DNA from 2 places in the Geodermatophilus sp. SYSU D00742 genome. Region 1 is predicted to be linked to the other one. Evidence: riboswitches for the same ligand, from Rfam matches in the RefSeq annotation. Region 1 holds a riboswitch; the other holds the start of a gene.
The links. Region 1 has a riboswitch for cyclic di-AMP ahead of ACI78V_RS14555 (C40 family peptidase). Riboswitches for the same ligand answer to the same signal wherever they lie in the genome.
Positions count from the first base shown of each region.

Region 1 (14,859 bases):
GCTGGAGCGCCTGGTGCTGCGCGACCGCACGAGCGGCGAGCAGGAGACGGTCAGCGCCTACGCGCTCTTCCTCATGATCGGCGCCCGGCCGCACACCGAGTGGCTGCCGCCGACGGTGGAGCGGGACGACGCCGGGTTCGTCCTGACCGGCTCCGACCTCAGCGCCGGCGTTCTCCAGGCGCTCGGGCGTCCACCGGTGCCGCTGGAGACCAGCGTGCCCGGGGTCCTCGCGGCCGGGGACGTCCGGCACGGGTCGGTCAAGCGCGTGGCCTCCGCCGTCGGGGAGGGCTCGATCGCCATCCAGTTCGTCCACCGCCTGCTCGCGGTGTGAGCCGTCGCGGTGGGCCCGGGTCACCGCCGGGTCGGGGTGCGTGGCCGGATCAGGGGGCCAGCAGCGACGCCACGTGCGAGTACACGGTCGGTTCCGCCCGGTCGACGAGACCGGCCCGGCTGCACAGGCCCGCCGCCCGGTCCGCCACGTCGTCGACCGACCCGATCCCGTCGAGGAGGAGCACGCAGCTGCGGTCCACCTCCTCGGCCGCGTCGCGGCCCTCCGCGGTCGCCGACTTGGCCGCCGTCGCCTCGGCGTCCACGACGCCCAGGTGCAGGCCGCAGACGTCCGGGTCGGTCAGCACCGCCGGCGCCAGCTCCTGCCCGACCCACGCGGTCAGGCGCGACAGGTCGCCGGTCGGCAGCTGCAGCACCGCCAGCCGGTGGCCGACCGTCGCCCCGTGGGAGACCAGCACGCGCAGCACCGCCCGGTGCGGCCGGCGGAACGTCGCCACCACCTCGCGGGTCAGCGGCGTCGGGTCCTCGAGCCTGGCCAGGTACGCAGGGGACGAGAACACCGCCGTGTCCCGGGCCTCGTAGAGCGTCAGGTGCTGCTGCCCGGGTCCCGCGCGCCGCACGTAGCGGCGGCCGCGCAGGAACCCCGGCACGGCGACCCGCTCGGGCAGGTGCTCGTGGGTGTACCAGCGGCTGAAGCGCGCCTCGTCCGCCGGGTCGACGTCCACCGCGTACACCATCAACGCCCGACCCAGCAGGCCCGGTCGCCGTCCGTGCGTCCAGGCGTTCGGTCCCGTCCCGGTCATGCCGGTCCCCTCCTCGGAGCGCTCCCACCGGCGACCACCGGCCCGGGGTCGCCGTCACCGGCCCCGCCGTCCCGTGGCGACACGGCGGGCGCCGCGGGGCGGGGCGCGGTGATCACGGATGCAGGGACTACCCCACGTACGAGCTCAGGTCCGCCTCGACGACCCGGTTGCGCAACTCGCCGAGCCCCGTCGCCGCGACGACCACCTCGTCGCCCGCCTGCAGGAACGCGGCCGGCGTGCGCGCGTACCCCACGCCTGACGGCGTACCGGTCAGCACGACGTCCCCGGGCCGCAGGGTCATCCCGGCCGAGAGCTCGCTGAGGATCCGCGGGATCGGGAACGCCATCTGGCCCAGCGTCGCGCTCTGCCGCACCTCGCCGTTGACCGTGCAGGTCAGCTCGATGCTCGACAGGTCACCGAGCTCGTCGAGCGTGACGACCTCCGGGCCGAGCGGGCAGGTGCCGTCGATGCTCTTGCCCTTGGACCACTGGTTGCCGTGCCGGCGCTGGATGTCGCGCACCGTGACGTCGTCCGCCAGCGTCAGTCCGAACACGTGGTCCCACGCCCGGTCCTCGGGGATGTTCCGCCCGCCCCGGCCGACCACCACGGCGATCTCGCCCTCGTAGTCCAGCTGGGTGGACAGCGCCGGGTCGATCGGCACGTCGGCGCGCGGGCCGACCACCGTGGCCGCCGCGCGGAAGAAGAAGGTGGGGTGCGCGGGCATCTCGGCGACCTGGTGCCCGCCGGCGGCGTGGCCCTCCGCGAAGTGCTCCACGTAGTTCCAGCCGACGCAGTAGACGCTGCCCGCCGGCCGCAGGGGAGCGAGCAGCTCCACCGACTCCACCGGTACGCCGGGGCCCGCGGCGGCCACGATCTCCTTCAGGGCGGCGGCGTCGCCCAGCGGCAGGTCCGAGACCGAGCCGCCGGGAGGGCCGAGCGGCACGACCTCCCCGTTGCGCCGCAGCCCTGCGCGGCAGGCCTCTCCGTCGGTGTACGTCACGAGGCGCATGCCGGCTCCCGTCCTGGTGTCCTGTTGTGGCCCTTGCCACACCGTCAATCAGATCATATATTCCTCCGCATGGTGTTGCGGTCTTCGGAGATCTACGGCGAGCTGCGGCGGCGCATCCTGGCCGGCGAGCTCTCGCCCGGTCAGCGGCTCGTCGTCCGTCGGCTGGCGGAGGAGTTCGGCTGCAGTGACATCCCCGTCCGGGAGGCGCTGCGCAGCCTCGAGGGCGACGGCCTCATCGAGATCGCCCCGTACCGCGGCGCCCAGGTGCGCGTGTACCGGCCCGACGAGGTGCGCGAGGCCTACCTGATCCGCGCGAACCTCGAGGGTGCCGCCACCGGCGCGGCCGCCGACTTCATCGACGACGAGACGCTGGCCCAGCTCGAGCGGTTGATCGAGCAGATGGACGACGTGCTGGCGACCGAGGACGTCACCGGCTTCAGCGCGCTCAACCGCGAGTTCCACGAGCTGATCTTCTGCGCGTGCCCGTACCGGCGGCTGCAGGAGCTGATCTCCAACGTCTGGGACGGCCACGTCGGCATGGTCACCGTCATGCGCCTGCACCCCGAGCGGCTGCACCGCTCCAACGCGGAGCACCGCGCCATCGTGGCCGCCCTCCGCGCTCGCGACGGCGAGCTCGCCTCCCGCCTGGCGTGCCAGCACAAGCTCCGCGTCGGCGACGACCTGGTCGCCGCGCTCATGGAAGAGGACGAACGCGCCGTGCAGACGGCGACGACCGACGAGGTGGCCCTGCCGTGACCCAGCCCCTGACGCTGCCGGAGGGCAAGACCGCCGTCGTCCTGCTCAACATCGCCTACGAGGCGTGGGCCGAGGGCGCCGCACCGGGCCTCGGTCCCATGGGCAACCCGCTGCCCGCCGGCGTGTTCGACACCAACGCCGCCTCGTTCGGCGAGTACGGCTGGCGGGTCGGCATCTGGCGGCTGCTGGAGAGCCTCGACCGGCACGGTGTGCAGGCCACGTTGTTCACCAGCGGCCGCATCGCCGAGCTGAACCCCGAGTCGCTGAAGTCGGCCCAGGGCGCCGGGCACGAGATCGCCCCGCACTCCTACGCGCAGAACATCATCCCGGCGCTGCTCGACCCCGAGGACGAGAAGGCCAACCTCGACCTGACCCTCGAGCGCCTCGGTGACGTGGTCGGGCGGGACGCGCTGCACGGCTGGCTGAGCCCCCGGTGCACGCCGAGCGAGAACACCGGGCGGCTGCTCGCCGAGGCCGGCCTGCAGTGGTTCTCCGACGTCTTCGACCGGGACCAGCCCTACCTGCGGGACGACACCGGAAGCCTGGTCTGGCTGCCGTTCACCATGGACGTCAACGACCTGCCGCTCTACATGAAGCACGGTCAGCAGCCGCGCCGGCTGCTGGAGACCTTCACCGACACCCTCGCGTGGACCGAGCGGCACGAGCAGGGCATCGCGCACCTGGACGTCACCGTCCACGCGCACGTCTTCGGCCGGCCCTACGGGGCCTGGGTCTTCGACGAGATCTGCGCCGAGGTCGCCCGGCGTCCCGAGGTCTGGGCACCCACCCGGTCCGAGTACTCCCAGTGGTTCCTGAGCCAGGGGAACCAATCCGGCTGACCCGTCCCGACGGGCAGTTCCCCCACGGCCCCGCGTTCGCGGTCCGGCCGTCCACCTGCGTGCGACGAGGACGTCCACGGAGCAAGGAGGTATGCGCGTGAGCACTCCTGTCGACACCCAGACGGTCCCGGAGGGGCGCGTCGCCCGCCTGGGCTACTACTTCAAGGAGTCCGGGCCGGCCTGGCTGGCCGGTGGGCTCAACATCGGCGGCGCGTCGGTGACCAACGCGGTGATCCTCGCCGCGGCCACCGGCTTCGTCTTCGGCTGGGTGATCATCCCGGCGGTCATCGCGATCTGGGCGGCCGGGTACGCCTGCGTCAAGATCTCGGTCGTCGCCGGCCGCAACCCGATCGCGGTGATGCGGGACGAGGTCCACCCGCTGGTCGCCTGGGCCAACGGGATCGCCATCCTGCTGGTGAACCTGGTCTTCCACACCGTCCAGGTCGTCCTCGGGGCCGCAGCGCTGCAGCTGCTCTTCCCGCAGCTCGGCGTCCGCGCGTGGGGGATCGCCTTCGTCATCGTGGTCGCTCTCATGGCGCTGCTGCCCGGCCGCAGCCGCGTGATCGAGAAGCTGCTGCAGTTCTTCCTCTACATCCTCGCGGCCACGTACCTCGTCGCCCTGTTCGTCGTCCCGATCGACTGGGGTGGCGTCGGCGAGATGTTCACCTTCACCCTCCCGTCGGACGCGACCTCGGTGCTGCTGTTCACCGCCGTGCTGGGTTCCGCGCTCGCCATCAACGTCCCGACGATCCAGGGCTACGGCAGCATCGCCCGCGGCTGGGGCGTCGAGCGGCTGCCGCTCATCCGCTTCGAGACCGGCCTGATCAACGTCATGCTGACGTTCGTGTCCTTCGCGGTGATCATCGTGGTGGGCTCGACGCTGTACGCGCAGGGCATCCCGGCGACGAGCGCGGTCGCCGCGGCGGAGTCACTGCGACCGGTCACCGGGGACCTCAGTGCCGTGCTGTTCGCGGTCGGGTTGCTCGGCGCCGTCCTGACCACGGCCGTCGTGCAGACCAGCGTGGCCGGCTACGTCGTCAGCGACCTCGTGCGCTGGCCGGTCCGGATGACCGACAAGCGGTTCAAGATCGTGCAGGCCGTCGTCCTGGCGGTGGGCATCTCCATCCCGTTCTTCGGCTGGGACCCGTTCGTGTGGGTGTCGTGGGGTGCGGCGTTCAACAGCACGTTCATGCCGATCGGCATCGCCACGTGGTGGTACCTGGTGAACAAGAAGTCGCTGATGGGCGCGCACAAGGCCGGGCCGCTGCTCAACGCCGGCCTGGCGTTCAGCCTGCTGGTGGCGATCGCCGCCGCGGTCCGCTTCTGGTACGTCACGATCTGAGAGAGGGGATCCGGTGCTCGTTCCCCGGGGGTGCACCTACACCCGGCCCGTGCAGGTGGCCGACGCCGTGGCCGTCCTCGTCGACGACGAGGACGCCCGGCCGGTCGCCGGCGGGATCGCCCTGACCCTGCTCCTGCGGTCCGGCTTCGCCCCGCCCGGCCCGCTCGTCGACCTCGGCGGGCTCCGGGGAGAGCTCGGCGGGATCGAGCCCACCCCGGACGGCGGGCTGCGGCTCGGGGCCCTGGCCACGCTGCGCGACCTGGAGCTCTCGCCGCACGTCGCGCAGCACGCGCCGGTGCTCGTCTCGGCCCTGCGCCGGGTCGCCAGCATCCGCATCCGCAACACCGCGACCATCGGCGGCCACGTCGCGCACGCCGATCCCCACCAGGACCTGCCACCGGTGCTCCTCGCCCTCGGGGCCGAGGTCGAGGGCACCGGCCCGGACGGCGACTTCGTCCGGCCGCTCGGCGAGGTGCTCAGCGGCTACTACGAGACCACGCTCGGCACCGGCGAGCTCATCACCGCGCTGCGCATCCCACCGCAGCCGCCCGGCACCGTCGCCGGCTACACCAAGACCACGGCGCGCACCGTCGAGGACTGGCCCGCGGCCGGGGTCGCCGTGTCGGTGAGCGTCGCCGACGGGGTCGTCAGCGACGTCGCCGTCGCCGTCGGCGCGGTGACCGACCGCGCCGAGCGTCGTCCGGAGGCGGAGCGGATGCTGGTCGGCACCCTGCCGACCGCCGCGCAGATCGCCGAGTGCGCCGAGGCCGCGGCCGACGGGCTGGACTACGCGTCCGACCAGTTCGGCAGCGCCGACTACAAGCAGACCATCGTCCGCGTGAGCACACGGCGGCTGCTGGAAGGGGCTCTGAGCCAGGCATGAAGACCCACGTGGGGCAGTCCACGACCCGCATCGAGGGCCGCGCCAAGACCACCGGACGGGTCTCCTACGTCCACAACCTGAGCGTGCCCGGGATGCTCGAGGCCCGCGTCGTGCGCAGCCTGCACGCCCACGCCACGATCACCGGCATCGACGTCGAGGCGGCGCGTGCCGTGCCCGGCGTGCACGCGGTCATCACCGGTGAGGACGTCCGCAGGGTCCTGCCGCACCCGTACTTCGGGCCGGCCTTCCACGACCAGCCCGTGCTGGCCCTGGACAAGGTGCGGTTCAGCGGTGAGCCGGTGGCCGTCGTCCTGGCCCGGGACGCCCGGACGGCGGAGGAGGCGGCGGCCCTGGTCGACGTCGGCTACGAGGAGCTGCCGGCCGTCTTCGACGCCGTCGAGGCGTGCCGGCCCGACGCCCCGGTGGTGCACAGCGAACTACGGCCGGGCAGCACCTTCGCCGACCTCAAGCACCTGTCCGGCAAGCGGGACACCAACGTGGCGCTGGAGTACCGGCTGCGCCGCGGCGACGTCGACGCCGCCTTCGACAGCCTGCCGCACGTCTTCTCGCACACCTTCACGACGCCGGCCATCGCGCACGCCCCGCTGGAGCCGGTGGTGGCGGTGGGCCGGGTGGCCGACGACGGCGGTCTGATCATCGACTCCGCCACGCAGAACCCGTCGATCGTCCGGCTCGAGGTGGCCCGGCTGTTCGAGCTGCCCGAGTCGATGGTCCAGATCCGGACGGCGTTCCTCGGGGGCGGCTTCGGGGCCAAGCTCTACCCCAAGCTGGAACCCCTGGTCGCGGCCTGCGCCGTGATCAGCGGCCGACCGGTGCGGCTGGCCCTGTCGATGGACGAGACCTTCCTGACCCTCACCCGCCACGCGAGCACGATCACCGTGACCAGCGGCGTGGACGCCGACGGGGTCATCCGGGCCCGCAAGGTCGAGGCCTGGTGGAACGGTGGTGCATACGCCGACATCGGACCCCGGGTGACGCAGAAGTCGGGGTTGACCGCTGCCGGACCGTACGACATCGAGAACGTCTGGATCGACTCGCGGGCCGTCTACACCAACCTGCCACCGGCCGGCGCGATGCGCGGCTTCGGCGTCCCGCAGGTGGCCTGGGCCTACGAGCGGCACACCGATCTCATCGCGCACGCGCTCGGCATCGACCCGGTCGAGATCCGTCGGCGCAACCTGCTGCGCCGCGGCGCCGTGCACCACACCGGCACGGTGCTCGAGGACACCGCCAACGAGGAGGTCCTCGAGGAACTGGTGCGGGCGATGGAGTGGGAGCGGCCGCTGGATCCCGGCACCGGCCCGGTCCGGCGGGGCCGAGGGGTCGCCATCGCGCTCAAGGCCGTGGTCACCCCCTCCACGTCCGGAGCCGTGGTGCGGCTCAACGCCGACGGCAGCGCCTCGGTCATGTGCCCGACCGTGGACGTCGGTCAGGGCTCGGCGACGGTCATGGCGCAGCTGGTGGCCGAGACCCTCGGTCTGCCCGACGGCCGCGTGCGGATCAGCCAGCCCGACACCGACACCACCCCGTACGACACCGGCACGCTCGGCTCGCGGTCGACCTACCACGTGGGCAACGCCGTGGTCTCCGCCGCGCGGACCGTCCGACAGCGGCTGCTGGAGGCGGCGGCCGAGATGTTCTCGGTGTCCGTCGACGACCTCGACATCCACGAGGGCGAGGTCCTGGTGCGAGGCGGCGGACCGAAGGCGTCCTTCCGCGACGTGATGGTGTCGCGGATCGGGGTCCAGGCCGGCCACATCACCGAGGCCAGCGAGTTCACGCCGCACTACGTGCCGCCGGACCTCGAGACGGGGCAGAGCGAGCGGGCGACGGCGTTCTGGATGAGCGGCGCGGCAGGCGCCGACGTCGAGGTCGACACCGAGACCGGTCAGGTCACGGTGCGCCGGCTCGTCATCGTCGGCGACGCGGGGCGGGCACTGAACCCGGAGCTCGTCCGCACCCAGCTCACCGGCGCTGCGGTCATGCAGTTCGGCATGACCATGTCCGAGGAGCTCCGGTACGAGGAGGGGCAGCCGACCTCGCCGGGCCTCGGGTTCTACAAGGTGCCGGGCATCCTCGACGTCCCGCCCATCGAGGCGGTCATCGTCGAGGTACCGCAGCGGGACGGGCCCTACGGGGCCAAGGGCGTGGGGGAGACCGGCACGTTCGCGGTGTCCCCGGCCATCGCCAACGCCGTCTTCGCGGCGACCGGTGCCGACGTCACCGCGCTGCCGCTCACGGCCGAGCGGGTTCTCGACGCGATCCACGCCACTGGAGGTTCCGCATGACCAGCGCCGAGCAGTCGCTGTCCCTGACCGTCAACGGCACCGGCCAGGCGTTCCGGGTGGACCCCGGCGAGACGCTGCTCGAGGTCCTCCGCGAACGGCTGGCCCTGCACGGCGCCCGGGAGAGCTGCGGCCAGGGCGTCTGCGGCACCTGCACCGTGCTGGTCGACGGGCGCGCGGTCGCCTCCTGCGTGCGCCTGGCGGTTCTGAGCGACGGCGCCACCGTGGAGACGGTGGAGGGCCTCGAGGACGGCGCCCTGCACCCGCTGCAGGAGGCCTTCGTCGAGCACTTCGCCTTCCAGTGTGGCTTCTGCACCCCCGGGATGATCATGACGGCGAAGGAGCTCCTGGACCGCAACCCCGAGCCGACCCGCGAGGAGATCCGGGAGCACCTGGCCGGCAACATCTGCCGCTGCGGCGCCTACGGGGAGATCGTGGACGCGGTCGAGGCGGCGGCGCGTCGGCTCGCGGGGCGGTAGACCCGGACGGCGGCTGGGCACCCGCCACCGCGGCGGCGTGCCCGCGTGGACGGCGTCCCGGACGGGCGCCGCTCGTCGAGAGCCACCGACGACGGCCGCATCGTGGGACCCTCCGTGTCCGGAGGGAGCTCCCCGCCCTCCGCGGCCGAGGTGATCGCCGATGTCCGGATCCCGGAGCGCGCCGGGACGGCTGCGCAGAGCACCGTCCGGCCTGGCGGCGTGCCTGCTGGCCGGGTGCGCCGCCGCCGGCGGCAGCGGGGTCGCCGCCGGTCCCTCCCCGGACGCGGCGCGCGACTGGCACGAGGCCACGTACAGCGTGACCTGCGACGGGATCGTCCCGGGTGGCTTCCGGGCGGACCTCGACGGCGGGGCCGCCCGCGTGCCCGCCGACGCCGGCCGGAGCCCGTACTACGAGTACTACGACGTCTGGTTCGAGGCCATGGCCAGCGGTGACGTCGACGGGGACGGCGAGCCGGACACCGTCGTGCTGCTGCAGTGCTCCCCGCAGCCGTCCAACGGGATCGTCGAGGAGGTCCACGTCTTCGCCGCCGACGGGCGCCGGCTCGGGCTCCTGCCCAGCCCGCGCACGCTGCGGGAGTCGACGATCCTGGCGCCGCTCCACGACCCGACCGCGCTCTCGGTCCGCAACGGCGACATCGTCGCCGGGATGCGGGCCTACGCGCCGGAGGACAACCGGGCCGACGGCCCGTCGATCCCCATCACGGTGCGCTGGCACTGGACCGGCCGGGAGTTCGTGCGGGTCCCGTAGCCGGGCCGCACAGCCACGCCTCGATCTCGTCGAGCTGCGCGTGCGTGAGCCCGACGGCCAGCTCCGGGGCGACCACGAGCACGTTCGGGTGGTCGGCGAGCCACTGCGCGGTGTCGGCGGCCTGGTGGGCCAGGTCGTCGTCGATCCAGACGATGCGACGGTCCGGTTCGGCCTCGGCGACCGCACGGGCGCGGTCGAGCTTCCACCAACCCGACCGGCCACCCAGCGGCCCGAGGGAGCCGGTCGGCGCGGCACCCTCCCGGGCGTGCACCCTCAGCCCGCGCGGCAGCCCCATCGGCCCGGCCAGCAGCCGGTCGGCGTTCGCGGCCCACGTGGTCAGCCACTGGATCTCCACGCGGCCGGACTCGTGCAGCTCCCGCAGCCGAGCGGTGGCCGCCGGGTCCCAGGACAGCACGAACCCCTCGAACGTCCCGCGCTCCCAGCCCTCCGGCAGGTCCACGCAGGCGGCGTTGAGCACGCCGTCGACGTCGAGCAGCAGGATCGGCACGTCCCCACGTACTGCCATGGCGACCCCCGTACCCGGCAGCGGCGGCGCGGACCCGACCCGGCCCGGACGGACGGACGCCCGAGGCAGCCCCCGGGGCGTCGAGCCACCACGATGCCCGCATGGGACACAGCGGAGGCCGGCTGCTCCTCGGTGGGGACGTCGTCACGCCCGACGGCGTCCTCGCCGGCGGCTGGGTGCACGTGGCCGGGTCGCGGCTGGCCGCCGTCGGCACCGGCGCCGCCCCGGCCGCCGACCACGTCGTCGACTGCACCGGCCGCACCCTGGTCCCGGGCTTCGTCGACGTCCACCAGCACGGCGGGGGCGGCGCCTCCTACGACGGCGGCCCGTCCGCCGCGCGCCGCGCCCTCGCCACGCACCGCGCGGCCGGGACGACGACGGTGGTGGCCTCGCTGGTGTCGCTGCGGCCGGCCGCGCTGGAGCGGGCGCTGGCCGACCTGACCGGCCTGGTCCGGGACGGCGAGCTGGCCGGCGTGCACCTCGAGGGGCCGTGGCTGGCCCCCACGCGGCGCGGCGCGCACGACCCGGCCGCGCTCCGTGCCCCGACGCCGGAGGAGCTGGACCGGGTGCTCGCACCCGGGACCGTGCGCACGGTGACGCTCGCGCCGGAGCTCCCCGGCGCGCTGGAGGCGATCGCCGCGCTCGTCGGTGCCGGGGTGGTCCCCGCCGTCGGGCACACCGAGGCCCCGTACGACGTCGTCCGCGCCGCGGTGGGCTCCGGCGCCCGCACGGCCACGCACCTGCTCAACGCGATGCCCGCACCGGCCGGCCGCGAGCCCGGGCCGGTGCTGGCGTTGCTCGACGACCCGCGGGTGACCGTGGAGCTCATCGCCGACGGCGTGCACCTGCACCCCGCGTGGGAGCGGCACGTGCTCACCACGGCCGGCGCCGGCCGCGTGGCGCTGGTCACCGACGCGATGGCCGCGGCCGGCATGCGCGACGGGAGCTACGACCTCGGCGGACTCGCGGTGGGCGTCGCCGGGAGGGTGGCCCGGCTGGCCGACGGCGGCGCGCTCGCCGGGGGGACGGCGACGTCCGCGCAGCTGTTCCGCCGCGCCGTGACCGAGCTCGGGCTGTCGGTGGAGGACGCCGCGCGGGTCACCGCGACGACCCCCGCGGCGGCGCTGGGCCTGACCGACGTCGGCGCGATCACGGCCGGGCGGCGGGCCGACGTCGTCCTGCTCGACCGGGACCGGACCGTGCGCGGGGTGCTGCGCGCGGGGGAGTGGGTCGTCCCGCCCTCCTGAGCCGTCGCTGTCCGTGACCCGGCCGCGCGGATCCGGGGGTGCGCCCACCCACTCGGGCGACCTCGGCGTCCCGGGTGTGTGGCAGGCCCCGCCGCCGGGCCGTTCCCGTGCTTCGCTGACGGCCCGCCGGCCGCCCGGTGGAGCACGAACCAGGGGGGAGCCAGTGTCCGACCACCTCGAGGCACATCCGGGCCCGAGCCGCGTCGGGGTCCCGAACCCCTGCCGCCGGCACGCCCGCGGCCACGCCCCGCACCCGGCGCACGTCCAGCTCGCGCACGGCGGCCTCGGCGGGCACTGGCAGCCGGTGGTCGTCATGGGCGCCGTGGACGACGTCGTCACCATCGCGGCCGGCGGGGAGCTGCAGCGCCACCGCAACCACGACACCGGCCGGCTGGCGGCGCTGGTCGAGGCCGACGGCGCCGAGGCGTTCCTCGACACCCGGCTCGGCCTGCTGTTCCTGCGCTCCTGGCCGCGGCACGCCGGGTCGGTCTTCTCGCTGCAGCCGGCCGACCAGCCGCCGGTGCCCTGCCGCGATCAGCAGTGACACCGGCGGCGGAGGGTCAGGCGATGCGGCGAGCGGTGTTGTAGCTCGGCATGTAGTCCATGTTCACGACCTTCACCGGCTGGCCGGCGGTCGAGGCGTGCACCATCTGCCCGTTGCCGATGTACATCCCGACGTGCGAGACGGGGCTGTAGAAGAAGACCAGGTCACCCGGCTGCAGGGCGTCGCGGGAGACCGGCACACCGGCTCCGGCCTGCGCCCGCGAGGTGCGCGGCAGCTCCACGCCGGCGGCGCGGTAGGCGAACGTCGTCAGCCCCGAGCAGTCGAAGGCGTCCGGACCGGTGGCGCCGTACCGGTAGGCGTCGCCCACCTGGGCCAGCGCGGTGTCGACCGCGGCCTGGGCGACGGGGTTCGCGGCAGCCACCGGCGCGGTGGTCGGGGCGGGCGCGGCCGAGGCGGTCGCGGGAGTGAGGGCGATCCCGGCGCCGGCGATCGCGGCGACCGCGATCCCACGGAACGTGCGACGGGCAGAGGACGTGCGGGCAGTCGTCATCGACGACGGTTCTCCTGTTCCTTCCGTCCGCCTACCGGGTTAGCTGACGGGTTCGGGCGGGGAGGTCGCCCGGCACGGCGCACGGCCGTGCTTCACCCCAGTGCTGCGGTGGGTCCCCGGTCCGGGCGCGGCCAGTGGCCACGCCCCGGTTCGGCGGGGTCCGACGGGTGTCACCAGGTGCGGCGACGAGGGGCCCGTCAGGACCGCGGAGGACGCTAGGCGACTCCCGCGCCGCCCGCTGCCGCGCCGGCGGACGTCGCGACACGCGCGCGACACGCCGTCATGACCACCACGGACACCAGGGACGAAGGTCCCGCCTCCTCCGAGAGTGCGCTGGTCAGCGCGGTGACGGACAGATCGCTCACTCGCGGAGTGTTATGACTCTGAGTTGCTCCGCGAACACTAGGAGCTGCGGGAACCTCGGGGGTTGGCCGGGCCGTTGGGCGGGCACGACAAGACACAACCAACCCAGGGAGGGAGACCCACATGGCCGGAATGATCCGGAAGCTGGTGGCGTCGGGGCTCGCGGCGAAGGTCATCCAGGAGGCCAGCAAGCCGCAGAACCAGGCCAAGATCAAGGAGTTCATCGCCAAGATGGGCGACCAGAACAAGAAGCGTGGCGGCGGCAAGGGCTACGGCCGGGGTCCCGTGCACTGACCTCCCGCCTCCCAGCGGCCCCTCCCGGACCCCCGGGCAGGGGCCGCTGCGGCATGGTCCGACCGTGCCGCGCACCGCCGTCCCGGCCGGCCACCTCCCGCGGGCCGATCGTCGACGACCGGTCGCGCCACCGCCGTCCTGGTCACCACCTCCCACGGCCCCGCGTGAGGGCCGCCGGTCCCGGGTACCCCTCCGGCCCCAGGACGAGGAGGTCCACCGATGACCGAGGGCAACATGACCGGCCGCCCCTACGGGGGCGCGAACGAGGCCACCGGCGGCAACCCCGGCGAGCGCGAGGAACACGACCTGGTCGGCCCGCCGTCGGAGCAGGAGGAGCCGCGGGCCGCGAAGGGCGGCACGATGGGCACCGCCGACCCGAGCGTCCCCGGCAGCGACGGGCAGCCGCGTCCGGCCGAGCCGCCGCCCGGCGCCACCGGGAGCTGACCTACGGCCGGCCGGCGTGGGGGACGTCGACCTCGGTCGCCAGCAGCACCGCCTCGCGCACCGGCGCGCGGTTGTGCTCGTAGAAGTCCGGCGCGCAGCACATCAGCAGCGTTCGGCCGTCGTCGCCGCCGAGCATGCACGCGTACACCCCGAGCCCGGACGGCACGGCGACCTCGTCGACGATCTCCCCACCCTCGGCCACGCGCGCCACCCGGCCGCCCACCGCGTCCGCCGCCCAGATCCGCCCCTCGGCGTCCAGCGCGCACCCGTCGGGGGCGACCACCAGCTGGCCGAGCACCTCGTCGACCGTCGTCCCGGTGACCTCCGGGCCGAGGGAGGCCCACACGCGCCGGTTGGTCAGCGACCCGTCGGCGCCCAGGTCGAACGCGGTGTACCGGTTGCCCAGCGTCTCCCCGACGACCAGCGTGCCGCCGTCCGGGGTGATGACCGCGCCGTTCGGGAACTGCAGCCCCCCGGCCGCGACGGACACCGTGCCGTCCGGGTCGACCCGCTTGAGCGACGCCGGCGCCGCGGCGCCGCCGCCCATCAGGTCGAAGCCGAAGTCGCCGACGAACACGTGGCCCCGCGCGTCCACGACCATGTCGTTGAGGTGCCCGCCGCAGTGCTCGGCCAGGTCGGCGTGGGTGCTCAGTGCCCCGTCGGCGTACCGGAGCACGCGCCGGTCCTTCATCGACACGACCACCAGCGAGCCGTCGGGCAGCCAGCCCAGCCCCGACGGCTGCTGCTCCACCTCGACGACGACCGTCTCCGTGCCGTCCGGCGCCACCCGGCTGACCGAGTGCCGGTAGAAGTCCGACACCCACCAGGTGCCCTCGTGCCAGCGCGGGCCCTCGAAGAACCCGCCGCCCTCCAGAACCGTCCGCAGCTGCCGCTCCGCCATGGTCGGGCACCCTAGGGGGACCGGACCCCAGCGAGGGGCAGAGCGCGCCCGGACCCGTCGTCGAGGCCACCGGACGGCGGCGCAGCGCCGTCGCCCGCACGCCGCCGAACGCCGCGCCGGGGTCCGTGCCCTGGTGCGCGGTCTCGCGACCTCGCCCACCGCGGCGCCGAACTCGTCCGCGCCCACCTTCAGGACCCCGACAGCCTGCGGACGGCGTTCCGCCTCGCACCGGGTGTCCCCATGACCACCCCGGCCCGGTCCGGGTAGCCCGGAGGCGGAGGTAGCCCAGGGGACCGCGCGGGCCGACGCGGCCGCCGACGCCCGCGTCGAGCACCTGGTGTCCACCTCGGTCGTCAGCGCGGTCCACCGGCATCCCGCACTCCGGGAGCAAGCGCCGCGTCGAGCAGCACATCACGTCCCTCGGCCTGCGCGTGACGATCGTGCGGCCGGTCTCATGGAGAACCTGCCGTGGATGGTGTCGACGGAGAACGGTGGGGTCGTCGTCCCGATGCCACTGCCGGCCGGGGTGCCGCTGCAGACGATCGCCGTCGCCGG
Region 1 is NZ_JBJGYJ010000020.1:433-15,291, reverse strand. It holds gene ACI78V_RS14620 (FAD-dependent oxidoreductase) at 1-331, shown strand, start outside; gene ACI78V_RS14615 (hypothetical protein) at 381-1,091, opposite strand; gene ACI78V_RS14610 (fumarylacetoacetate hydrolase family protein) at 1,219-2,100, opposite strand; gene ACI78V_RS14605 (GntR family transcriptional regulator) at 2,170-2,856, shown strand; gene ACI78V_RS14600 (polysaccharide deacetylase family protein) at 2,853-3,695, shown strand; gene ACI78V_RS14595 (NRAMP family divalent metal transporter) at 3,793-5,037, shown strand; gene ACI78V_RS14590 (FAD binding domain-containing protein) at 5,051-5,920, shown strand; gene ACI78V_RS14585 (xanthine dehydrogenase family protein molybdopterin-binding subunit) at 5,917-8,229, shown strand; gene ACI78V_RS14580 ((2Fe-2S)-binding protein) at 8,226-8,705, shown strand; gene ACI78V_RS14575 (hypothetical protein) at 8,866-9,474, shown strand; gene ACI78V_RS14570 (HAD domain-containing protein) at 9,425-10,000, opposite strand; gene ACI78V_RS14565 (N-acetylglucosamine-6-phosphate deacetylase) at 10,102-11,247, shown strand; gene ACI78V_RS14560 (hypothetical protein) at 11,411-11,791, shown strand; gene ACI78V_RS14555 (C40 family peptidase) at 11,808-12,302, opposite strand; cyclic di-AMP (ydaO/yuaA leader) riboswitch at 12,318-12,468, opposite strand; gene ACI78V_RS14550 (hypothetical protein) at 12,789-12,959, shown strand; gene ACI78V_RS14545 (hypothetical protein) at 13,179-13,403, shown strand; gene ACI78V_RS14540 (SMP-30/gluconolactonase/LRE family protein) at 13,405-14,304, opposite strand; gene ACI78V_RS14535 (hypothetical protein) at 14,777-14,859, shown strand, end outside.

Region 2 (14,859 bases), on a different contig from region 1:
GGACGGACGGGACGGTCTCGACGGCTGGCAGGCCGAGGGAGCGGGCCTGGGCCTCGACCGGACGGCGGCTCCGCGGCTGCACCGTGGTCGGCCACGCCTGCGGGCCCAGCAGCCGGCGGTGCGGCCGCGGCTCGGTGGTGACCCCGCTGACCACCGCACGGTCCACGACGTCGGGGTGGTGCTCGGGCAGGGTCAGGGCGACCTGCCCGCCGAGGGCAAGCCCGACGACGTGTGCGGTCCGGCGCCGTCCGCGCCCGGACGAGCGCGGCCACCTGTGCCGCGGTGTGGGCCAGCGAGCGCCACGGGACGTCGCAGCTGCGGCCGTGACCGGGCAGGTCCACGGTCAGACGGAGGTGGTCGGCGAACGCCGGCACCTGCCGCCACCACATCCAGCTGCCGGCGCGCACGCCGTGGAGAAACGCGAGCGCCGGCGCACCCGGCGGGCCGGTCGCCGCCACGTGCGGGGACACCGCAGGCCCTGCCAGCTCCGGCGGCTGACGACGGCGAAGGCGACCGCCCCCACGGCGACCTCCACGAACAGCAGCAGCGCGACCACCATCTCCACCGCGGCGCCCAGCCCGATCGCGATGCCCGCGACACCGGTGAGCGGCAGGGCGAGCAGCCCCAGCACGGCCAGGGCGCGGGTGAGCACGGGGGCCAGGAGGGCCAGGACCGCGCCGAGGGCGAGGGCCGTCTGCGTGCCGGTGCGTCGGTCAGTCGACATGGAAGACCTCCTCGACGGTGCGGTGGAAGTGGCGGGCGATGGCGATGGCCAGCGGGAGCGAGGGGTCGTAGCGGCCGGTCTCGATGGAGTTGACCGTCTGGCGTGAGACGTCCAGCGCCTCGGCGAGCTCCCGCTGGGAGAGGCCGCAGGCCAGCCGCAGCGCACGGACGTCGTTTCGCACGGACACCTCGGACGGGTCAAGGACGCTTGTCAGGACAAGCTTGCTTGACATCCGTCGTGCATGTCGAGCGGACTCGTCCTGTCCGAGGGCTGGGGTGCGGTCGCGGGGTGGCCTGCCGGCCGCGGCACGAGGCCGGGACGGGTTCCGGCTGGGCCGTCGGCGCTGCCGTACGGCGCGCGCCACCGCTCCGCGATGCCCCCGTCCGTCCACGACGGACGACGCACGGAAGAGGCCGTCAACCCCTTCCACTTTCAACCTATAGCGCACCGGGGGACTTGTGGCAAGACCCCGGTCGTGCCGCAGAATCGCCGCCCGAGCCTGGTCCGCGGGAACGGGAGCAGCCCGTTCGTGGCGCTGCTCCGCCATTCCCGGAAACGGGCCCTGCTGCGCTCGTGAACGCCGGGACCGCGTTCCAGGAGCACCACATCGGAGCTGATGACGTGAATGCCTCGCCCATCGACGTCTTCGACCTGCCCGACCACCTCACCGCCAAGGCCGACCCAGCGCTGGTCGCCGGCGACGAGCAGCACTTCGCGGCGATCGCCGAGAGCCTCCGCCGGTCGATCGCCGACCTGTCCGACCGCCTCGATGCCGAGCGAAGGGCGCCCGGCGGCACCGGGCAGGAGGCGCTGGACCGGGACCTGGAGATCCACCGGCTGACCGCTCGCCTGCGGACCCTGCGTCGGTACGGGTTGGACCTGTGCCTGGGGCACATGGTCGGCGCGGACGACCCCGAGCCGGTCTACGTGGGGCGGCTCGGCCTGACCGACAGCGCGGGGCGTCGGCTGCTCGTGGACTGGCGTTCCCCCGCGGCCGAGCCGTTCTTCGGGGCGACCCACGCCGACCCGATGGGGCTCGCCAGCCGCCGCAGGTACCGCTGGACCCGCGGCCGGATCACCGACTACTGGGACGAGGTGTTCACCCCGGACGGGCTCGAGGAGCACGCCGCCGCCCTCGACGACCAGTCCGCCTTCATCGCCAGCCTGGGCGGCACCCGGTCGGCCCGGATGCGCGACGTCCTGGGCACCATCCAGGCCGACCAGGACGCCATCATCCGCGCCGGCTCCGACGGCCCTCTCGTCGTCGACGGCGGCCCGGGGACGGGCAAGACCGTCGTCGCCCTGCACCGCACCGCCTACCTCCTCTACTCCGACCCCCGTCTCGGTCACCACCGGGGCGGCGTGCTCTTCGTCGGTCCGCACCCGCCCTACCTCGCCTATGTCGCCGACGTCCTCCCCAGCCTCGGGGAGGAGGGCGTGCGGACCTGCACCCTGCGCGACCTCGTGCCCGAGGGAGCCGCGGCAGGCGTGGAGACCGATCCGGAGGTCGCCCGCCTGAAGGCGGCCATGGACGTGGGGACGGTCATCGAGACGGCCGTCCGGTTCTACGAGGAGCCGCCGACCACGGGCCTGACGGTCGAGACCGACTGGTCCGACATCCGGCTCGGCGCCGACGACTGGGCCGAGGCCTTCGGGGCACCGGACCCCGGTACCCCGCACAACGAGGCGCGCGACCAGGTCTGGGAGGAACTGGTCACGATCCTGGTGGACGGGCACGACGACGAGGACGACGTCCCGGCCGACCTGCTCCGCAAGTCACTGCTGGAGAACAGGGCGCTGCGCACGGCGTTCAACCGGGCGTGGCCGCTGCTGGAGGCGACTGACCTCGTCGGGGACCTGTGGTCGGTGCCTGCCTACCTGCGCCGGTGCGCGCCCTGGCTCGGCCCCGACGACGTCCGGGCGCTGCAGCGCGCTGACGCCCACGCCTGGACGGTGTCCGACCTGCCGCTCCTGGACGCCGCCCGGCAGCGACTCGGCGACCCGGAGACGTCCCGCCGGAAGCGCCGGCACGACGCCACGGTCGCCGCCGAACGCGCGCGCATGGCCGACGTCATCGACGAGCTGATCCAGGCCGACGACTCCGAGCTGCTGCTGATGACGAGCCTGCGCCACCAGGACCTGCAGGAGGCGCTGGTCGACGAGGATGGGTTGCCCGGCGCCGACCCCGACCTCCTCGCCGGCCCGTTCGCGCACGTCGTCGTGGACGAGGCCCAGGAGCTGACCGACGCGGAGTGGCAGATGCTGCTGCGCCGCTGCCCGTCGGGGAGCCTCACCATCGTCGGGGACCGTGCGCAGGCCCGGCACGGGTTCGCCGGGTCGTGGCAGGAACGACTCGCGCGGATCGGGCTCGACCGGACCACCGTGGCCTCCCTGACCATCAACTACCGGACCCCGGCGGAGGTCATGGCCGAGGCCGAGCCGGTCATCCGGGCCGCGCTGCCGGACGCCAACGTGCCGACCTCCATCCGCAGCAGCGGTGTCCCCGTCGTCCACGGCTCCGTGGCGGACCTGGGGCCGGTCCTCGACAGCTGGCTCGACGCGCACGCCGAGGGGACCGCCTGTGTCATCGGCGATCCCGCGTTCCCGGCGACGTCCCGCGTCCGGTCGCTGACCCCCGAGCTGGCGAAGGGGCTGGAGTTCGACCTGGTCGTCCTCGTCGACCCGGAGTCGTTCGGCACGGGCATCGAGGGAGCGGTCGACCGCTACGTCGCGATGACGCGGGCGACCCGGCAACTCGTCGTCCTCACGGGTTCCTGACGTCGGCCGCGACCTCGGCCGCCACCGGTCGCCGCCGCGGTCGGTGATGGGGTGCTCATCTCACGGATCGTCACGCCACCCTGTGTCCTGCCACCCGGGCGCACACAGCCGGCGCAGATCACGGTCGCCGGCTGGACGGCCGTGCCGCGCCGGTGCTAGGACTGCCCCCGTCCTGTCGCCCGCACGCTGCGCCGCCGCGAGCGAGAGAGGGGATCGAGGCCGGCGATCGGGTGACGATCGCTACAGCGCTGAGGGGCGATGGCCTTGAGGAAACGTCGCATGGCAATTCCGGCAGCTGCGGCATGCGCGACCGCGGTCCTACTCGCGCCTGCGGCTGCGGCGGGAACGGTGCCTGTCGTCACCACGACCTGTCCGAAGACGCTCACCGTCGCCACCTTCACGCCAGGGGAGGAGATATCGGGCAACGCGACCGTGACCTCACGGGACGCGGCGGATCGGCTGAACCGGGGTGAGGGTCTCTTCCTCCTGGAGGAGGGCACGTCCAGGCCGTTCACCCTGGCGGTGCACCTCGGCGCCCAGAGCGACGTGAGCCAGGCCTTCTCCTTCACCGCGACGGGGACCTCGCTGAGCGCGTGCCTGCTCGCGACGACCCACGGTGGTGGTGAGGAGAACATCGGCACCGTGTGGACGAACGTGGCGACCTAGGGCCACGGGGGCCGGGTCGGGCCTGCGGATGGTCGTCGTGCTCGCGGGTCCCGCGCTCTCTGGGCGCTGCCGTCGCGCACCGTGCCTTCATGTCCTCTTGACGGCCTGGCCGTAGCTGCCGAACCCCGTCGTCACCTCGTCGAGCTGCTCCTGTGAGAGCAGCGTCGGCTCACCGATCAGCCTGGCCTGGTGGTAGAGCTTGCACACCCACTCCAGGTAGACGGAGCGGGTGTAGGCCTTCGCGAGGGTGTCGCCGTAGGTGGTGGCGCCGTGGTTGCGCAGCAGGACGCCCGTGCGGTCGGTCATCGCGTCCACGCTGCCCTGGGCCAGCTCGGGGCTGCCGAACCGGGCGTAGGGCGCAACGCGCACCGGCCCGCCGAGCAGCGTGATCATGTAGTGCACCGGCGGCACCTCGTCCATCAGGACCGACAGTGCGGTGCAGTACATCGGATGACTGTGCACGACCGCGCCGGCGTCCGTGGCACGGTAGACCGAGATGTGCATGGGCACCTCCGAGGAGGGCTCGAGGTCCGCCTCCACGACGTTCCCGTCCAGGTCGATCACGCAGATCGCCTCCGGCGTGAGGTCGTCGTACTCCACACCGCTGGGGGTGATGGCGATCAGGTCGCCGGACCGCACGCTCAGGTTGCCTGACGTGCCGACGGTCAGGTCGTCGGCCTGCATCCGCAGGCAGTACTCCACCAGCGCGGCACGTTGGTCGGACAGCTGCATCGTGGCACTCCTTCCTCACCTGTCCTCGCAGTAGACCTGTGGGTGGGGCGGGGTGCCACCGCTCGCGACCGTCCGGCGTCGAGGTCAGAGCACAGTGGCCAGTCGCGGTCGTGCGTCGTAGGAGGCCACCTCGTCCTTCTGTCGCACCGCGTCCCACCCCAGTGCCGGGGCGATCAGGGCGGCGATCCGTGTGGCCGCGCCGGTGCCCGCGTCGGTCTCCTCGATGGCCACGTGGGTCCGCCGGGTCAGGACGTCGTCCAGGTTGGCCGCGCCCTCGTGGGTGACCGCGCGGAGGAACTCCACCGGCAGGTAGCCGGCGGCTCCGTCGACCGGGACGGCCAGAGTGGGGTCGTCCGCGGCGGGAGCCAGCACGTCGGGGAGCTCGTCGCCGTAGCGGTGCAGCATCCGCTCGAGGGTCGCCTCCGGGACTCCGTACCGGGCGGACAGCGCGGCGAACTGGTTCGCGATCACCCGCCAGCCGGGCGCCCCGACGAGCGGGAGGGTCTCGGTCAGGCTGTCGGGCAGCGACCGGCCCAGCGACTTCCCGGCGGCATCCACCGCGTCGCGGGCCATGATCCGGTAGGTGGTGTACTTGCCGCCCACGATCGTCACCATCCCGGCCGGCGCCTCCATCACCGCGTGGTCGCGCGACAGCGCGGAGGTGGTCCCGGCTGCGTCGCCCGCGGGGGCGAGGAGCGGCCGCAGCCCGGCGAAGGTGCCGAGCAGGTCGTCGCGCCTGATCGGGCGGCGCAGCAGGCGGTTGACGTTGCGCAGCAGGTACTCGATGTCCTCCTTGTCGGCCGTGGGGTTGCGCAGGTCGCCGGTGTACGGGGTGTCCGTGGTGCCCAGCAGCCAGTACCCGTACCACTTGCGCAGGACGATCACGGAGTCCTCGGCGCGGGTCAGGATGCCGGTCCTCGACTCGAACGCCTCCGGGCGGAGGAGCACGTGCACGCCCTTGGCCGGTGCGACGGAGAAGGTGCGCGCCCCGGCCATCTGCTGGACCTCGGCCGCCCAGACCCCGGCCGCGTTCACGACCACACGGGCCGAGACGTCGAACTCCCCGCCGCCGAGCACGTCCTCCGCGTGGACGCCGGTGGCCCGCCCGCCGGCGTCGGTGTGCACCCCGGCGACCCGGGCGTAGGGGACGACCTGGGCGCCGTATGCGGCCGCGGTGCGGGCCACGGCCAGCGTGTGGCGAGCGTCGTCCATCCGCCCGTCCGGGTACTGCAGGCCGCCGATCACCGAGTCCGCGAGCCCGGGCGCCTCGCGGTGCAGGGCACGCCGTCCGAGGTAGCGGGCGTGGGGGGCGCCGCCGATGCGGCGGCTCATGGTGGACATCGCGTCGTAGAGGCCGACGCCGGCGCCCACGTAGGGCTTCTCCCACTGCTTGGTCAACGGGTAGAGGAACGGCTCGTGGGAGACCAGGTGCGGGGCCAGCGTCCGGATCGTCAGATCCCGCTCGCGCAGCGCACCGAACACCAGCGAGAAGTTGAGCTGCTCCAGGTAGCGCAGGCCGCCGTGCATCGTCTTGCCGGAACGCGAGGACGTGCCCACCGCGAGGTCACCGGCCTCGAGCAACACCACGGACAGGCCGCGCGCGGCCGCGTCCAGGGCCACGCCCGCCCCGGTGACCCCGCCGCCGACCACCACGAGGTCGTGGGTGCCGGTGGTGGCTGCGGCGAGCGCGTCGCGCCGGGTCGATGGTGAGAGGGCCGACGTCATCTCTCGTCTCCGATCGTCGCGAGCACCGCCGGGTGGGTCACCGCTCCTCAGCGTCCACCGCGTGCCGCAGCTTGCTGAGCTGCGCGAAGACGTTCCTGTCCCTCAGCGCCGGGTAGAGCTGCTTGTAGAGCTCGTAGTAGCCCTGGTAGTGGCCGTGGCGTGCCATGTCGGGTCGGAGTTGCTCCCGCGCGCGGTAGCGGGCACGTACCGCCTCGGCCAGGTCCTCCACGATCCGTGCACCGACGGCAGCGAGCAATGCGGACCCCACCGGTGCCCCCATCGTCTCGAGTGGGACCTCGACCGGTAGGCCGGTGACGTCCGCCTTGATCTGGTTCCAGGTCCTGCCCTTGGCGCCGCCGCCGACGACGCGCAGGACCGGGGGACGCAGTCCTCGCTTGCGCATCTCCTCCAGGTTGTGGTTCAGCCCGTAGGCCGTCCCCTCCAGGATCGACCGCACCACATGGGAGCGTGTGGTCGACATCGACAACCCCAACAGGATGCCGCGCGCGTCCGAGTCCCACACCGGCGCGCGTTCGCCGAGGAAATAGGGGAGCAGCAGGAGGCCGCCACTGCCGGCGGGCACGGTCCCCGCGAGCTGGTCGAGCGTGACGAAGGCATCGGTTCCCGTCTCGACCGCCTCGGCCCTCTCGGGATCGCCGAACTGGTCCCGGAACCACCGCAGGATCCCGCCGGTCGAGCTCATGCTCCCGAACAGCAGGTACAGACCCGGAACGGGATAGGCGAACACGGAGAGTGCGCCGACGCCCTGGCGCAGGGCCTCGTAGCGCACGGCCGCGTTCAGCACCGTGGACTGGCCGGTCATCTCGCAGATGTCGCCCTCGGCGGCCACTCCGGCCTCGAGGCTGGCCGTCGCGGCATCGACACCGCCGTGCACCACCAGGGTCCCGGGCCGCAGCCCGGTGACCGCGGCGGCCTCCGGGCTCACCCTGCCCAGTACCTCGGTGGGTCGCCCGATCGGCGGCAGCCACTCCCTCGGGACGCCCCACAGCTCGGCCAGCTCCGGGGACCACTGCACGTCCTCGATCCCGGCGAGGAGGCACAGTCCGGCGTGACCGGTGTCGATCGACCTCTTGCCGGTCAGCTTCATGTTGACGTAACCGTTGGCCATCAGCAGGTGCGTGGTCCGCTGCCTCAGCCCCGGGACGTTCTCCAGCAGCCAGGCCACCTTGGGGGCCGCGTAGTAGGGATCTGGTGCATTGGCAGCGATGTCCTGGATCTGCCGGTGTGCGCCGGCCCGATCCCGGCACTGCTTGTCGCTGCGGCGATCCATCCACAGCAGCGCGGGGTGCGTCGGCCGTCCCTCTGCGTCGACGAGGACGGCGCACGGCGCCTGGCTGCTCACCCCGACCGCCTCGACGGCGTCCGGCGGCACCTGCGCCTTCTCCAGCACCTCACGAACACAGCTCGTGGTCCCCGCCCACCAGTCGTCGGGATCCTGCTCGACGGCCCCGGGGACGTTCGGCGGGAACGCCGTGGGGTGCTCCACCGCTGCACTCTGGGCGACGACGCGGCTGTCCTCACCCACCAACACCGCTTTCGTGCCGGTCGTACCGATGTCGACGCCGATGACGTACGCCTCTGGCACGCCCTCACCCCCTGTGTGGCAACGGCCGACCCGGCGCCACAGCCAGGCCGTCGAGTCGTGCCTGTCCGTCGTCGCGCCCCAACGGCCGCGCGGCCTGCCCGGCGCGGGGGGACCCCGGGGCGCCCGCGGTGGGGGGCCCGGAGCGGACCCGGACCCCCGTGACTGCCATCGCGGTCGTGGCCGCGACCCCGGCGGCGGTGCTGCCGGGCGCGACGACGCCGTCGGGGGAGCGCACACTGCTGTATATCGCCTGCGCGTCCCGGGCGCACAGCCTGCGGTCGACAGCGCTCGGGTGAGTGTGCGAGGTGCGCTCGCTGACGCCGGTGTGCCGACCGCGCGCCGACCTGCGGGCCGGAGGGGCGTCCGCGGTCCCGCCCGGGAGGACGGGACCTCCGGTCCGGACCGGTGGGGCGGGTGGGGCTCGAACCCACGACCCAGGAGTTGTGAGTCGGGTGGCCCGCATGTCAGCGGTGATCAGCCGTGATCGATCGCGCCCGTTCGAACGAGTCAGGTGCCCGTCGGGGTCCGCGCTCGTTCGCGGCTGGCCACCGGTGGACCGCGGGTTCGTGCCCACCTTGTGCCCACGAGAGGGTGATGGGCCCCGCAGTCGACCTCGAGGCAGCGGTGACGCTGGGCGGGGTCTGGTGGCCGGGTGGCGGTAGGCGGAGACTTGACCGGCAACGGCAGGGCACACCTCTGCTGGGCGGGTCGGCGGACTGAGCGGGCTTGGCAGTGGGTCGCGACGAGCGTCAGGAGGGATCGACGTGGTCGCCACGCAGAACGGAGTCGTCGTCTCGAACGCGACGCCGGAGGTCAGTCGCCGGACGGCGATTGGCCGCTTGGTGGTCGGAGGCGCGGCTGCGGCGTTCTTCGCGCACCATGTGGACGCGGCGTTGGCGCAGGACACGACTCCCAGCGCGGGGGAGTGCGTGGCCACCGCGCCGCCCGCCCAGGACGGCGTCGGTGTCGCGTCCCTGCTCGTCGGTGGAATCGTCCGCGACATGCCGGCCGGCCCGGTCGAGGTGCGCATCGCCCGGTTCACCCTCGAGCCAGGCGCCAGCGTCCCGCCCGCGACCCTGCCGTACCCATCGCTGATGTACATCGAGACCGGTGAATCGACGTGCCCGGGCAACCCCGGCAAGATCATGTATGGCGCGGACGGCGCGGTGCTTCACGAGACGACCGGGGAGGCGGTCAGTCACGTCTGCCCGGCCGGGACCACGTGGTACATCCCCGGTGGGATTGAGGATGCGGCGGCCAACGAGGGCGTGGAGCTGATGAGCTCGCTCCTGATCGAGTTCGTCCCGGTCGAGACCGGCGCCGGCCCGACCGCCTGACCGCCGGAGCGCCGAGGGCGGTCGCGGTCGGCCGATGCCTGTGTGCGGCCGGAGGCAGTGCGGTCGCCCTCTCACTCGGCCAGCCGACTGCGGGCTGCCCTGCCGCTGCTCAAGCGGGTGATCCGGCTGCTGGCCTCCGACATCGACCTGTGGACCGATCCGGTCTGGCTGGTCGACTCCACCCCGGTCGAGTGCGCCCGCTCCCGCCCGACCGCGCGGCGCTCGGACCTGGCCGGTACCGCCGGCTACGGCTACTGCCCGTCGCACTCGCGCTGGTTCTGGACTGCGGCTGCACCTGATCTGCACACCGGCCGGCCTGCCGATCACCTGGGCACTCGCCCCGCCACGGCACGATGACCGACAGGTGCCATGTGTGTGCTCGATGCCGACCGAGGTGCACCGGCGGCACCGTCCAGAACAAGGAACCGGTGGTGGAAATCGGTGGGGCGGGTGGGGCTCGAACCCACGACCCAGGGATTATGAGTCCCATGCTCTGACCGGCTGAGCTACCGCCCCGGTGCACCCCAGCCTGCCAGATGGCGGCCCAGGGGTGCCCTCCCTGTCAGGAGGCGCTGCGGATCGCGTCGATCGCCGTCATGGCCTGCGCGCGTAGGGCGTCGGAGACGGGGGCCGAGCCGGCGACCTCGGCGGCTGCGGCCTGCCCCTCCTCGCTCACCACGTAGCGCAGGAAGTCGGCGACGAGCTCGGCGGTCTGCTGGTCCTCGTACTCGACGCAGCCGACGTGGTAGCTGACCAGCACGATCGGGTACTGGCCCGTTCCGCTGGTCGTCCGGGACAGCTCGAGGGCGAAGTCGTACTCCCCGCGGCCCTCCAGGGTCGCGGAGCTCTCGACGACGGCTGCAGCGGCCTCCGCCGTCGGCGCGACGAACTCCCCGCCGACGCCGATCCGCACCACCCCGAGGTCGCCGACCTGCGAGAGGTCGGCGTACCCGATCGTGCCCTCGCCACCGGCCACCGCCGCCACGACGCCGGAGTTGCCCTGCGCGGCCTCTCCGCCGCCGAGCGGCCACTCGCCGTCCGGCTCGTGTGGCCAGGCCCCACCGCCGGCGGCAGCCAGGTACTCGGTGAAGTTCTCCGTCGTCCCCGACTCGTCGCTGCGGTGCACCGGCGTGATGGCCGCCGAGGGCAGCGCGACACCCGGGTTGTCCGCGGTGATCGCCGGGTCGTCCCACCGGGTGACGACGCCGGCGAACACCGCGGCCAGCGTCGTGGGGGAGAGGTCCAGCCGGTCCACGCCCGGGACGTTGTGGACGACGGCGATCGGGGCGATGTAGTTGGGCAGCTCGAAGACGCCGGCCTCCCCGCAGCGCTGCGCGGCCTGGGTCAGCTCGTCGGCGTCCAGCGGCGCGTCCGAGCCCGCGAAGTCGATGCCGCCGGCGAGGAACTGCTCCCGTCCACCCCCGGAACCCACCGGGTCGTAGTCGACGGTCACGCCCGGTTGCACGGCCGCGTACCCCGCCGTCCACCCCTGCATCGCGGCCTGCTGGCTGCTGGCACCGGCTCCGACGAGTGCGCCGGACAGGTCACCCGCGGCGCCGTCCCTGCCGCGCTCGTTGGGCGGTACGTAGTTCGCGACCACCACGACCACGCCGGCCACCGCCAGCGCGCCGACTCCGGCAGCCACCTTGCTCCGGGCAGTCACAGACGCCTCCCGCCGGGCCCGGCGCCGGCCGCCGGGTGTCCAGGACGACCCTAGGTGCCGCCCTCCGGGCGGGCGGCCTCCGGCGTGTCGCACCGGCGTGCCGGGCCAGGGTGGGCGACATCTCACAAGTGGCACCCCGCGGTGGTGTCACGGATGGACCGATGGGTATCGGCGCGCCTCCTGGGCCCGGATGGGGCGGTGTCCGCGCAGGTCAGCGCGAAGCCGCGGGCACTGCATCGCCGTTCGCGGATGGTGAGCGCTGCGGGGTCGAGTAGTGACGCCTCGTATCGGATGTCACCCCTTCGGGCAAGAAGGCGCGCGGGGTGTGTTACTCGATCGTGACCGATGGGGGTGACCCGTAGTAGCTTTCCCGACGGCCTCGCCGGGCTCCGCTCCTCGACACACGAGGGCACCGGCCGGGCCCCGCCGAACCGCCGACGCCCCTCCGGGGGCCGAGACGGACCGGGGACCCACCGTTCCACTGGGGTGAGTCCTGCCTGCGCAGGGGGCGCAGGCGGGTAGGGCGCCGTCCGGCCCGAACCCGTCAGCTAACTCGGTAGGCGGTTGCGAGGATGGGAGAACCGTCGCCTTGGCGACCCTGCACCACCTGAAGACCCTGCCTGCCCGCGTGGGCCCGGTCCACCGGTTCCTGCGTGCCCCCCGCCGGGCCGTCGTCGTCGCCGCCGTGGTCGGGGGCCTGCTCGCCGGCACCCCTGCCGCGCTCGCCGCCCCGACCGTCGCCGGGACCTCCGAACAGGAGCAGCTGGCCGCCGAGGTCGCCCGCATCGAGCAGCTGGTCACCGCCGCGGAGGAGAAGCTGCAGCGGATGACCGTGGAGGCCGAGGCCGCGGCGGACGCCGCCCTGGTGGCCCGCGCGGAGCTGGCGACCGCCCAGGCCGAGGCCGACGCGACCGCCGCCGAGCTCGCCACCGCCCAGGCCGACGTCGCCACCGCCGAGGAGGACATCGCCACGCTCGGCCGCGAGGCGTACATGGGTGCCGAGAACCGCTACGGCGACATCGAGCTCATCCTCGACGCCCAGAGCCCCACCGAGCTCCTGCAGCAGGCCGCGACGATGGACGTCCTCGGCGAGCAGCGCGCCGCCCGGCTGACCGAGTTCCTGGCCGTCGAGCAGCGGGTCGAGGAGGCCGACCGGGCCGCCCGCGCCGCGGTCGCCCGGCTCGACGAGGCGGCCCGCGTCGCCACCGAGGCCGAGGCCGCCGCCAACACCCACCTCGCCCAGGCGCAGGCGGAGTACGACGCCGTCGCCGCCGAGAAGGCCGCGCTCGACGAGCAGCACCGCGCCGCCGGTGAGCGGCTGCTGGCCTCGCAGGGAGCCGCTGACCCGGCCGCCGCCTTCACCGCCCGCCTCGACGCCCGTGCGCAGGGCACCACCGGCATGCCGACCGCCGGCCGGCTCACCTCCTGCTACGGCGCGCGCTGGGGCACCATGCACCAGGGCGTCGACATCGCCGCCCCCATCGGCACCCCGATCCACGTGCCCGAGGGCGGCGTGGTCCTGCAGGCCGGCCCCGCGAGCGGCTTCGGTCTGGCCGTGTACGTGCAGCACGCCGACGGCCAGATCACCCTCTACGGTCACGTGAACCAGTTCTTCGTCAGCGCCGGCCAGGTGGTCGCCGCCGGCCAGCAGATCGCCGAGGTCGGCAACCGCGGCCAGTCCACCGGGCCGCACCTGCACTTCGAGGTGCACCAGGGCGGCCTGTACGCCAACCGGGTCAACCCCATGCCGTGGCTCGCCCAGCACGGCATCAGCCTGGGTGGCGGCTGCTGAGCTCCAGCGGCTCGTCGTGCGGCCCGCGGCCACCGGGATGCCCCGGTGGCCGCGGGCCGTCGCACGTCCGGGGGACGGAGGGCCGTCGCGCGGTCGGCTGCGGCGGCGGTCGCGATCGGTGCCGGCCGTGGTCAGCGGCGGCCGCGGAGCCGGCCGACCAGCCCGCCCACACCGCCGAGCGTCTGCGCGGCCAGGTGCAGGATCGGCCCGCCGGGGATGCCGGGCGCGGCCTGGACGACCGGCGCCAGCGCCAGCAACCCGCCCAGCTCGTGCACCCGCAACCGTCGCCGGGCCAGTGCCGCCACCGGGTTGACCCGCCCGGACGCCGCCTCGAGCAGCACGTCCGCCGGGGCCTCGACGGCCGTGCCCCGGGGTGCCCCCGGCCCCACCCGCCGCACCGTCCAGCCGGCGGCGTCCGCGGCGAACGTCCAACCACCCTCCGGCGTCGCCAGCGTGGCGCCCCCGGTGATGCCGGCGGACGCGGCGAGCGCGCCGGTCACGTCCGCCAGGGCCGCGAGGCCCGCCTGCAGGACCGGGCCGGGTACCGGCGGGGCGCCGCCGTCGGCGAGGTCCAGGTCGTGCACCGCGAGCTCGTAGGCCTGGCCCAGCACCACGCTGAGGAGGGGCAGGGTGCCCACGACCGCGACCGCCGGCGCGGTGTCCAGCTCCAGCGGCTCGTCGGCCAGGTAGCGGGCGGTGGCGTCCCGGTTGCGTCGCACGGCGGCCAGCACCTCCGCGCGCGTCGCGTCCCGGTGGGCGGCGGTGACCCGCGCGTTGGTCGCGTCGACGTCCGGTGGGGTCCCGGCGCCACCCGCCCGCGCCGACGCGACGAGGTCCGCGAGCGCCGTGTGGTCGTCCCAGCAGCCGAGGTGGACGCAGACCTCGTGGAACCGCCACCCGGGCAGCCGGGAGGGTCGGTCGAGGTCCACCTCCTCGGCCTGGGCGAGGAAGGCGTCCCACGCGGGCAGGACCATCCCGCCCACCTCGTGCCGCCCCGCGTCGGCCATCCCCTGGCATCGCAGCATGGCCGGGCCGGTACCCCCGCGCCCCGGTGGGACACGCCGGCTTGTCCACCGGCGTCGGCTCGCGCAGCCTGGGCACATGACTCGGAGCGGCACGACGCGCGGCACGGTGATCCGCTGGGACGACGCCCGCAGGGCCGGCCTCGTGGAGGCCCCGGACCTGCCCGGCTACTGCTGGGTGGAGGCGTCGGTCGTCCACGGCCCGCCCGGCGGCACCCTGCGAGCCGGTCAGGTCGTGGACGTCGACTGGACCGAGCCCGGGGTCGAGGGGGCGGCCTGCCGGGCCACACGTGTGGTCCCGCGGGAGGACCTGCAGGCCACACTGGGTGCCTGATGACGTGTCGGAGCCCACGTCGATCCTCCCCGCTCGCTACGCTGCGTGAGTGCGAGTGGAGGGGGCGATCCCCGATGGGGACCGGCCTGTGGGTGCACGGGGGAGATCCTGTGGATCACGTGTGGGTGGCACCCGATGCCTGGACGCTGCCCCCTGCTCATGGTATGGCCCGCTGACCAGCGCATAGAGGTCGCGGGTGTGACCATCCGTCACATGTGACCCATCCGTACCTCTCGCACTGGCGCGATGGGGTGACCATCGTGCAAACTGTTCACAGGGCCCCTGGTCCAGCAACCGCCGAACACAGCCTGTCACCGAATCGATCGTCCGTTGGGGAAGACGAGACCGATCGAGTCGATGGAGGTACCCCGTGCAGCGACGGTCTACCCAGGGTGTCGTCTTCGTGCACGCGTGCCCGAAGGCGCTCTGCCAGCACGTCGAGTGGGCGCTCGAACGCGTCATCGGCGCGCCGGTCTCCCT
Region 2 is NZ_JBJGYJ010000005.1:126,338-141,196, reverse strand. It holds gene ACI78V_RS05475 (alpha/beta fold hydrolase) at 1-166, opposite strand, end outside; gene ACI78V_RS05470 (hypothetical protein) at 344-724, opposite strand; gene ACI78V_RS05465 (helix-turn-helix transcriptional regulator) at 714-905, opposite strand; gene helR (RNA polymerase recycling motor ATPase HelR) at 1,298-3,502, shown strand; gene ACI78V_RS05455 (hypothetical protein) at 3,782-4,168, shown strand; gene ACI78V_RS05450 (class II aldolase/adducin family protein) at 4,256-4,900, opposite strand; gene ACI78V_RS05445 (glycerol-3-phosphate dehydrogenase/oxidase) at 4,985-6,625, opposite strand; gene ACI78V_RS05440 (xylulokinase) at 6,663-8,231, opposite strand; gene ACI78V_RS05435 (hypothetical protein) at 8,390-8,527, shown strand; gene ACI78V_RS05430 (hypothetical protein) at 8,996-9,568, shown strand; partial or broken gene ACI78V_RS05425 (IS982 family transposase) at 9,653-9,958, shown strand; tRNA gene ACI78V_RS05420 (tRNA-Ile) at 10,011-10,084, opposite strand; gene pstS (phosphate ABC transporter substrate-binding protein PstS) at 10,131-11,231, opposite strand; cyclic di-AMP (ydaO/yuaA leader) riboswitch at 11,660-11,809, shown strand; gene ACI78V_RS05410 (M23 family metallopeptidase) at 11,821-13,023, shown strand; gene ACI78V_RS05405 (maleylpyruvate isomerase N-terminal domain-containing protein) at 13,155-14,048, opposite strand; gene ACI78V_RS05400 (hypothetical protein) at 14,125-14,379, shown strand; gene ACI78V_RS05395 (DUF3145 domain-containing protein) at 14,750-14,859, shown strand, end outside.
Region 2: another riboswitch for cyclic di-AMP. It lies ahead of ACI78V_RS05410 (M23 family metallopeptidase); the one in region 1 lies ahead of ACI78V_RS14555 (C40 family peptidase).